DNA from 2 places in the Actinomadura sp. NPDC000600 genome. Region 2 is predicted to be linked to the other one. Evidence: riboswitches for the same ligand, from Rfam matches in the RefSeq annotation. Region 2 holds a riboswitch; the other holds the start of a gene.

Region 1 (4,204 bases), on a different contig from region 2:
GGCCGGCGGGCGCGGTCTGGGCCCTCGCCGGGGTCGGCGCCTGCGCGCTCGTGGCCGTGGCGGGCACGGCCCGGGTCGAATAATCTTCGGGGAACGGGACATAAGGGCGCGGTTCCCGCGCGGGAGTTCGGCGTCCGCCGGGCAGTTCGGAGGAACCTCATGGACGCGGTCGACCAGGCGATCCTGCGGCGCCTGCAGCGCGACGGGCGGCAGACCAACCGCGAACTGGCCGAGGCGGTGGGGATCGCGCCGTCCACGGCCCTGGAGCGGACGCGGGCGCTGCGCGCGCGGGGCGTCATCACCGGGTTCCACGCGGCGGCCGACCTGGAGCGGCTGGGGCGCGGGGTGCAGGCGCTGATCTCCATCAGGATCCGGCCCCAGTCGCGCGAGGCCATCGAGTCCGCCCGCGACAGCATGGCCTCGATGCCCGAGACGATCGGGGTCTTCGTGGTGACCGGGAACGAGGACCTGCTCGTCCACGTGGCCGTGCCGAGCACCGCCTACCTCCGCGACTTCGTCCTCGACCGGCTGGCGCGCCGCAAGGAGTACGTGGACGTCCGCACCATCGTCGTGTACGACTACGTCCAGCCGGTGGAGCAGTCCGAACTTCCGTCGGCGCACCGGCCGGAAGGGCGAACGGCCTACACCTGACAGGCAGCGTTCCCCCGTGTGGTCGAAGGATTGACGGGTCCACGCGCCTGGGTCGAATGAAACGACGGCTGTGCACGCCATCTCCCGCATGTTCGCCTAGCTTCGGCGGCATGGAGCGACGAAACCATTCATCCGGTGCGCTGCTGGTGCTCGCCGCCGGCGTGCTCTGGGGGACGGTCGGGCCGGCGCAGGTGCTGGCCGGGCCGTCCGCGAGCCCGGTCGCGGTCGGCGGCGCCCGGATCCTCTCGGGCGGGCTCGTGCTCGCCGTCCTCGTCCTCGCGGCGGACCGCCGGGCGTTCCGCGCGCTGACCCGGCCGGCCTGGGCGCCGATCGCGGCTGCCTCCGCCGCGACCGGCACCTTCCAGGCGTCGTTCTTCAGCGCGGTCGACCGGACGGGCGCCGCCGTCGCGACCGCCGTGGTCTTCGGGCTCGCGCCCGTCTCGACAGGTCTCTGCGAACGGCTCGTCCTGCGGGCCGGGCTCAGCCGCCGCTGGTGGGCCGGGACGGCCTGCGCGGTCGGCGGCGTGGCCCTGCTGATGGTGCCGGGGCAGGCCGTCCACGCCGACCCCGCCGGGATCGCGCTGAGCCTTGTCGGCGGGACGTGCTTCGGCGTCTACACGGTGTCGGCCAAGGTCCTGACGGGCCGCGGCGCGGGGACGTCCGGCATGGCGATGGCGGCCGCGGTGTCGGTGACGCTGCTCGCCGGGGGAGCGGCCCTGCTGCGCTGGACGCTGCCGGAGCTGCCGGCGCTCGCCGCGCCGCGCTCGGCCGCGCTGGTGGCCTGGCTCGGGATCGCCGCCACCGCCGCCGCGTACATGTTCTTCGTCACCGGCCTCGGGCGGGTGTCCGCCGCGACCGCCGGGACGCTCAGCCTCGCCGAGCCGCTCGTCGCCACCGGCCTCGCCGTCGCCGTCCTCGGCGAGCGGATGCCGCCGCCCGTCGCGGCCGGGTCGCTGCTGCTGATGGGCGGTCTGTTCCTGGTCTCGGTGCCCGAGCGCGCCCGGCGCGGACGCGGGGCGGCCCGGTATGATGGCGCCCACGCGACTGGCGCAGTCAAGGTGGAGACGACCACCGGGGAGCGAAAGTAGTCCGCACACCGCGCGCCTGGGTGTACGGGTCCCCTTCGCCGGGGCGCCCGAAGCCCTGGCGCGAACAGCGCGGAGGCTCACGATGCACGAACCGGCCGTACCCCGTCTGCAAGGCCAGGACCCCGAGATCGCGGAGCTGGTGGAGGCCGAGGCCCGGCGCCAGTACGAGAAGATCCGGCTGATCGCCTCGGAGAACTACGTGTCGGAGGCGGTGCTGGAGGCCGCTGGCACGGTCCTGACCAACAAGTACTCCGAGGGCTACGCGGGCAAGCGCTACTACGAGGGCCAGCAGAACGTCGACCCCATCGAGCTGCTCGCCATCGAGCGGGCGAAGGGCGTGTTCGGCGTCGAGCACGCCAACGTCCAGCCCTACTCGGGCTCGCCCGCCAACCTCGCGGTCTACATGGCGTTCCTGGAGCCGGGCGACGCGGTCATGGGCCTGTCGCTGCCGATGGGCGGCCACCTCACGCACGGCTGGTCGGTGTCGGCCACCGGCAAGTGGTTCCGGCCCGTCCGCTACGACGTGCGGGCCGACACCGGCCGGATCGACATGGACCAGGTGCGCGACCTCGCGCTCAAGGAGCGGCCGAAGCTGATCTGGTGCGGCGGCACCGCGATCCCGCGCACGATCGACTTCCCGGCGTTCGCCGAGATCGCCCGGGAGGCCGGCGCGGTGCTGGCCGCCGACATCGCGCACATCGCGGGCCTGGTCGCCGGCGGCGCGCACCCGTCCCCGGTCGGGCACGCGGACGTCATCACCACGACCACGCACAAGACGCTGCGCGGCCCCCGCGGCGCCATGATCATGTCGACGGCGGAGCACGCGAAGGCGGTCGACAAGGCCGTCTTCCCCGGCCTGCAGGGCGGGCCGCACAACCACACGACGGCCGCGATCGCCGTCGCGCTGAAGGAGGCGGCGCGGCCGGACTTCGCCGGGTACGCCCGGCAGGTCGTCGCCAACGCCAAGGTGCTGGCCGCCGCGCTGCTGGACCGCGGCTACGACCTGATCTCCGGCGGCACCGACAACCACCTCATCCTCATCGACCTCACGACCAAGGGCGTGGCGGGCAAGCCCGCCGCGCAGGCGCTCGACCGCGCCGGCATCGAGCTCAACTACAACGCCGTCCCCTTCGACCCGCGCAAGCCGTTCGACCCCTCCGGGCTGCGGCTCGGCACCGCGGCGATCACCACCCGGGGGCTCGGCGAGGAGCACATGCCGCAGGTCGCGGCGTGGATCGACGAGGTCGTCCAGGCCGCCGCCAAGGAGGACGAGACGGTCCTGGACCGGGTCGCCGGGCAGGTCCGCGAGCTGCTCGCCGCCTACCCGATGCCGGGCTGGCGGTCCGCGCCCTGACGCTCAGCGCGGGCGCAGCAGCGTGATCATGCGCCAGGCCTCGGGGTCGGCCAGGGGCACCGCGTCCTCGCCGGCCCCGAAGTCGCCGTACTGCGCCGCCACCTCCAGACCGCCCGCGAGGCGGATCGCGGCGTCCAGCTCGGTGGCCGTCCAGAACCGGTAGGGCACGACGTCGCGGACGACCCGCGACTCCGCGCCCTCCCCGGTGATGGTCATCGTGACGTGGTCGTCGGCGATCAGGGTGACCGGGTCCAGCCGGTCGGACGGCTCGCCCCAGCGCACGCTCGCCCGGACGCCGTCCCGCTCGACCGTCCACCCGGTGCTGACGCTCGGGTCGTCGCCCAGCCGGTCGCGGGGATGCGACATCTCGACGACGTAGAGGCCGCCGGGGGACAGGTGCGCGGCGGCGCGGCGCAGGTGCGCCACGAACGCGTCCAGCGTCATGAGGTGGGACGTGGAGTCCAGCATGGTCGCGATGAGGTCGAACCGGCGGCCCAGCGCGAACCGCGTCATGTCGCCCTCGACGACCTCCAGCGCGACGCCGGCCTTCTCGGCCTCGCGGGCGGCGTAGGCGCACATCCGCGGGTTGAGGTCGAGCGCCGTCGCCGCCAGGCCGCGGCGGGCGAACTCGCGGGCGTGCTCGGCGGGGCCGGCGGCCAGCTCCAGCGCCGTGCGGGGGGCGAGGCCCTGCTCGGCGCACCAGCCGAGGAGCACCTCCACCTCGGCCGGCACGTCGCGGAACGAGCACGCCAGCTCGTACGCCCAGGGGTCGTCATATACGCCGCTCACCCGCCCATCCTGCCAGCGCCCCCGGCTCGGCGGGACGGCCGTCCAGGCGCAGCCTGATCTCCACGACCGCGGTGTCCTCGGTGCGCCGGGTCCGCCCGCCGAGCGAGGTCAGCAGCCGCCGCATCCGGGCGTTCTCGCTCAGCGCGGTCGCGCGCACCTCCACCAGGCCGCGGTCCCGGGCCAGCGCGAGCAGCAGCACGGCGAGGCCGCGGCCGAGCCCGCGGCCCTGCCAGGCGTCCTCGACCAGGAACGCCACCTCCGCGGCGCCCGGATCGCGGACGAGGACCAGGTGGGCGAGCGCCAGCAGCGACCCGTCCGGGCC
Region 2 (4,204 bases):
GTCCGGCTACGGAACGGTCCTGGACGCCGTGCGGGCCGGCGGTTTCACCCTGGACGAGCGCCGCCGCCTCGCCGCGCGGGCGTTCGCGCACACCGCGTCCTACGACGTGGCCGTGGCCTCCTGGTTCGCGAGCGCCTACGCGCCCGACGAGACCGCCGCCGAGACGCGGTGGCCCGACTTCCTCGGCGCCACGTGGGAGCGTTCGAACACCCTGCGGTACGGCGAGAACCCGCACCAGCGGGCCGCCCTGTACCGCTCGCCGGGCGAGACGGGCCTCGCGGGGGCCGAGCAGCTCTACGGCAAGGAGATGTCCTACAACAACTACGTCGACACCGACGCCGCGCGCCGCGCCGCCTACGACTTCACCGAGCCGTGCGTCGCGATCATCAAGCACGCCAACCCGTGCGGCATCGCGGTCGGCGCGGACATCGCCGAGGCGCACCGCAAGGCGCACGCCTGCGACCCGGTGTCGGCCTACGGCGGGGTGATCGCGGCGAACCGGCCGGTCACCGCGGACATGGCCCGGCAGGTCACCGAGAGCTTCGCCGAGGTACTGGTCGCCCCGTCCTTCGAGGACGAGGCCGTGACCGTCCTCAAGGACCGGTTCAAGAACATCCGCCTGCTGGTCTGCCCGGACGCCCCTGTCGGCGACACCGAGTACCGGCGCATCGACGGCGGCATGCTGCTGCAGGGCGTCGACCGCGTGGACGCCGACGGCGACGACCCGTCCGCCTGGGAGCTGAAGACCGGCCCCGCCGCGGACGAGGCGACCCTGCGCGACCTGGTCTTCGCCTGGCGGGCCATCCGCTCGGTGAAGTCCAACGCGATCCTGCTGGCCGCGGACGGCGCCACCGTGGGCGTCGGCATGGGCCAGGTCAACCGGGTCGACTCCGCCAAGCTCGCCGTCGCGCGGGCCGGGCAGGAGCGCGCCGCGTCGTCCGTGGGCGCGTCCGACGCGTTCTTCCCCTTCCCGGACGGCCTGGAGGTGCTGGCCGAGGCGGGCGTCCGCGCGATCGTCGAGCCGGGCGGGTCCGTCAACGACGACAAGGTGATCGCCGCGGCGGAGAAGGCGGGCATCACCCTCTACTTCACCGGCGTCAGGCACTTCTTCCACTGACGGCTCGCCAGGCGCGCCGCTCCTGCGGGCGCGCCGTCCTGCCGGACGCGGGGGCGGCCCCCGGCTCGTGATCCACGGCCGGGGACCGCCCCCGCCGGCATGTCCGAAGCCCTCTCGTCCCGCGCGGACGCGGGACGCCGCGCCCGGGGCTCCTCAGCGGCGGGTCAGCCCTGCGCCCGTGCCGTCGCGGTTCAACGAGGTTGTCCGTTTGTGACCTATTTTTCGGTGCGGGACCGCGCACCGGCGCCGGGCGGGTAGCCTCGGGCTGCCGCGCCCCCCTTGACCCTCCCTTGACCCCGGCGCGGGCGTTCCGTGTTGGAGGCGGGATGGATTTCCTGATGTCCCTCATGCTCGGCGTCGTCTACCAGGCCGACTCGCTGCTGATGGAGTCCCGGCAGGTGATCGGGATCGTCGCCGCGTTCCTGGCCGCGGTGCTCGCCGCCCAGTTCGGCTGGCACGGCACCGACCGCGTCATCGGCCGGCGCCAGCGCTCCGAGGACTGAGCGCTCCGAGCCCTGACCGCTCGAAGGGCCGAGCATGTGAGGGGCGGCCGGGGCCGCGCGCCCTCAGCGCAGTCTCGCCCGCAGGGCCCGCTCGGCGGCGGGCCACTCGTCGTCCGTCATCGCGTAGGCGGCGGTGTCGCGGATCGAGCCGTCCGCGCGGATCCGGTGCTTGCGGTGGACGCCCTCGAACGACGCCCCGAGCCGCTCGATCGCCGCACGCGACCGCTCGTTGCGGACGTGCGTGTGCCACCCGACCCGGATCGCTCCCAGATCGCCGAACGCGCGGCCCATCAGGAGCAGTTTCGCCTCGGTGTTGAGGCCCGTCCGGTGCCACCGCGCCCCGAGCCAGGTGTGGCCGATGCACAGGCCGCGATGGGACGGGGAGATCTCGTAGTAGGAGGTCATCCCGGCGACCTCGCCGGTCACCGCGTCGATCTGGACCCAGGGCAGGCGCAGCCCGCGCTCGCAGGCCGCCAGCGCCGTGTCGACCAGTGCGCGCATGTCCGCGGCGCCCGCCGGCTGACGCTCGTTCATCCAGGTCCACAGTCCCGGGTCCTTGGACGCCTCGAACAGCCCGTCGGAGTGCTCGGCGGCCAGCGGCTCCAGCCGCACGTACCGTCCGGTCAGGACGGGTCGCTCGAACCATGCGCCGCTCAACCGTTCGTCGCTCATGCCGAGCACGCTAGGAGCCCGGGGCGGACTCCGGCAGAGCCACTTGGCGCCGTTATCCGCAAGCCACTCGCGCGGGCGCTCCCCGGGAAGTCCCTGGGCGGCCGTTCGCGGGCGGCCGGTTAGCATGGGTTCCTACGCGACTGGCGCGGTCAAGGTGGATCACCACCGGGGAGCGAACGACAGTCCGGACACCGCGCGCCTGGGTGGACGGGACCCCTTCCGGCCGGGCATTGCGCCCGGGGCCCGGTCCCGGCCGACATCCACGCGGAGGAACGCATGACGGCACAGATTCTGGACGGCAAGGCCACGGCCGCCGAGATCCGCTCGAACCTCAAGGTCCGCGTCGAGGCGCTCCGCGACCGCGGCGTGTCCGTCGGGCTCGGCACCGTCCTGGTCGGCGACGACCCCGGCAGCCACTCCTACGTGAACATGAAGCACCGCGACTGCGCCGAGGTCGGCATCGAGAGCATCCGCCGCGACCTGCCCGCCACCGCGTCCCAGGACGAGGTGGAGCGCGCCGTCGCCGAGCTGAACGCCGATCCCGCCTGCACCGGCTACATCGTCCAGCTGCCGCTCCCGAAGGGCCTGGACGAGCAGCGCGTGCTGGAGCGCATCGACCCCGCCAAGGACGCCGACGGCCTGCACCCGACGAACCTCGGCCGGCTCGTCCTGATGCAGCCGGGCCCGCTGCCGTGCACGCCGAAGGGCATCGTCGAGCTGCTGCGCCGCTTCGACGTCCCGCTGAGGGGCGCCGAGGTCACGGTCGTCGGCCGCGGCATCACCGTCGGACGCTCCCTCGGCCTGCTGCTGACCCGCCGCAGCGAGAACGCGACCGTCACCCTCTGCCACACCGCGACCCGCGACCTCGCCGAGCACACCCGCAAGGCCGACATCGTCGTCGCCGCCGCGGGCGTTCCCGGCCTCATCACCGCCGACATGGTCAAGCCCGGCGCCGCCGTCCTCGACGTGGGCGTCTCCCGGGTGGACGGCAAGCTCGCCGGCGACGTCGCCGCCGACGTCCGCGACGTCGCGGGCTGGGTCGCGCCCAACCCCGGCGGCGTCGGCCCGATGACCCGCGCGATGCTGCTCGCGAATGTCGTCGAGGCCGCCGAGCAGACCCGCTGACCGACCGCCGTCCCGAGACGGCGCGCCGCGGGGGCCGCCACCCAGCACCGGGTGGCGGCCCCCGCTCACGCAGCCCTGGCCGCGCCGTCACATACGCGGCCGTATGGGGGGCTCAGCGATCGCCCTCTGGTTTGCGCTGCCGGGGAGGGCGACCGCAGGTCTCACATCAGCTGGCCCTCCGTCCCGCGGCCGTGCTGTGCGCCGGACGGCCCGGCGCGTGGGTGTGGCCCGTCGTGCCCGGCCGGCGCGTCTCGGTGGTGCCGCGCACCCCGGGGACGCGCCCGTCCATCGGCGGACGTCCCTGCTGGGGGACGTGCACCGGCGGCAGCGGTCGGACGAGGCCCATCGCGATGACCTCGTTGGCGAGCCGAGTGCGCCGGTTTGCGCCCTCGGGGATCCGGAACTTCTGATAGAGGCGCAGCAGATGCTGCTTGACCGCGGCCTCGGTGACGACCAGCTCGCCGGCGATGTCGCGTGCGGTGGCCGGAGCCACGAACGCCTCGTCGGACAGGGCGGGCCGGCACAGCGAGGTCAGCACGTCGACCTCGCGGCGGGTGAGCTCGGGTGCGACGGCGCGCCGCAGTTCGACGTCCGGGTCGACCTCCTCACGGGGGATGCCCCCCAACCGGCAGCGCGCCGTGCCGAAGCTCACGACGTCACCGTCCTCCAGTACACGGCGTGCGATCGGCCGGCCGTTGACGCGCGTCCCGTTGCGGGACAGGCCCATGTCCACCACGTAGACGTACGGGCCACGTCGGACGATCTCTGCGTGCAATCGGGACACACT

What was found. A riboswitch is a leader RNA that binds a small molecule or an ion and turns the genes downstream of it on or off. The one in region 2 is predicted to bind ZMP and ZTP.
Region 1: it holds a riboswitch for ZMP and ZTP, as region 2 does, so the genes downstream of both, glyA (serine hydroxymethyltransferase) here and ABWI07_RS39180 (bifunctional methylenetetrahydrofolate dehydrogenase/methenyltetrahydrofolate cyclohydrolase) in region 2, are expected to answer to the same signal.

The regions. Positions count from the first base shown of each region.
Region 1 covers NZ_JBEUPD010000046.1:46,246-50,449, forward strand. The annotation lists gene ABWI07_RS38940 (MFS transporter) at 1-83, shown strand, start outside; gene ABWI07_RS38945 (Lrp/AsnC family transcriptional regulator) at 160-651, shown strand; partial or broken gene ABWI07_RS38950 (DMT family transporter) at 762-1,577, shown strand; ZMP/ZTP riboswitch at 1,682-1,768, shown strand; gene glyA (serine hydroxymethyltransferase) at 1,822-3,093, shown strand; gene ABWI07_RS38960 (class I SAM-dependent methyltransferase) at 3,097-3,882, opposite strand; gene ABWI07_RS38965 (GNAT family N-acetyltransferase) at 3,866-4,204, opposite strand, start outside.
Region 2 covers NZ_JBEUPD010000047.1:23,046-27,249, forward strand. The annotation lists gene purH (bifunctional phosphoribosylaminoimidazolecarboxamide formyltransferase/IMP cyclohydrolase) at 1-1,117, shown strand, start outside; gene ABWI07_RS39170 (hypothetical protein) at 1,444-1,620, shown strand; gene ABWI07_RS39175 (GNAT family N-acetyltransferase) at 1,684-2,292, opposite strand; ZMP/ZTP riboswitch at 2,419-2,504, shown strand; gene ABWI07_RS39180 (bifunctional methylenetetrahydrofolate dehydrogenase/methenyltetrahydrofolate cyclohydrolase) at 2,569-3,417, shown strand; gene ABWI07_RS39185 (FHA domain-containing protein) at 3,584-4,204, opposite strand, start outside.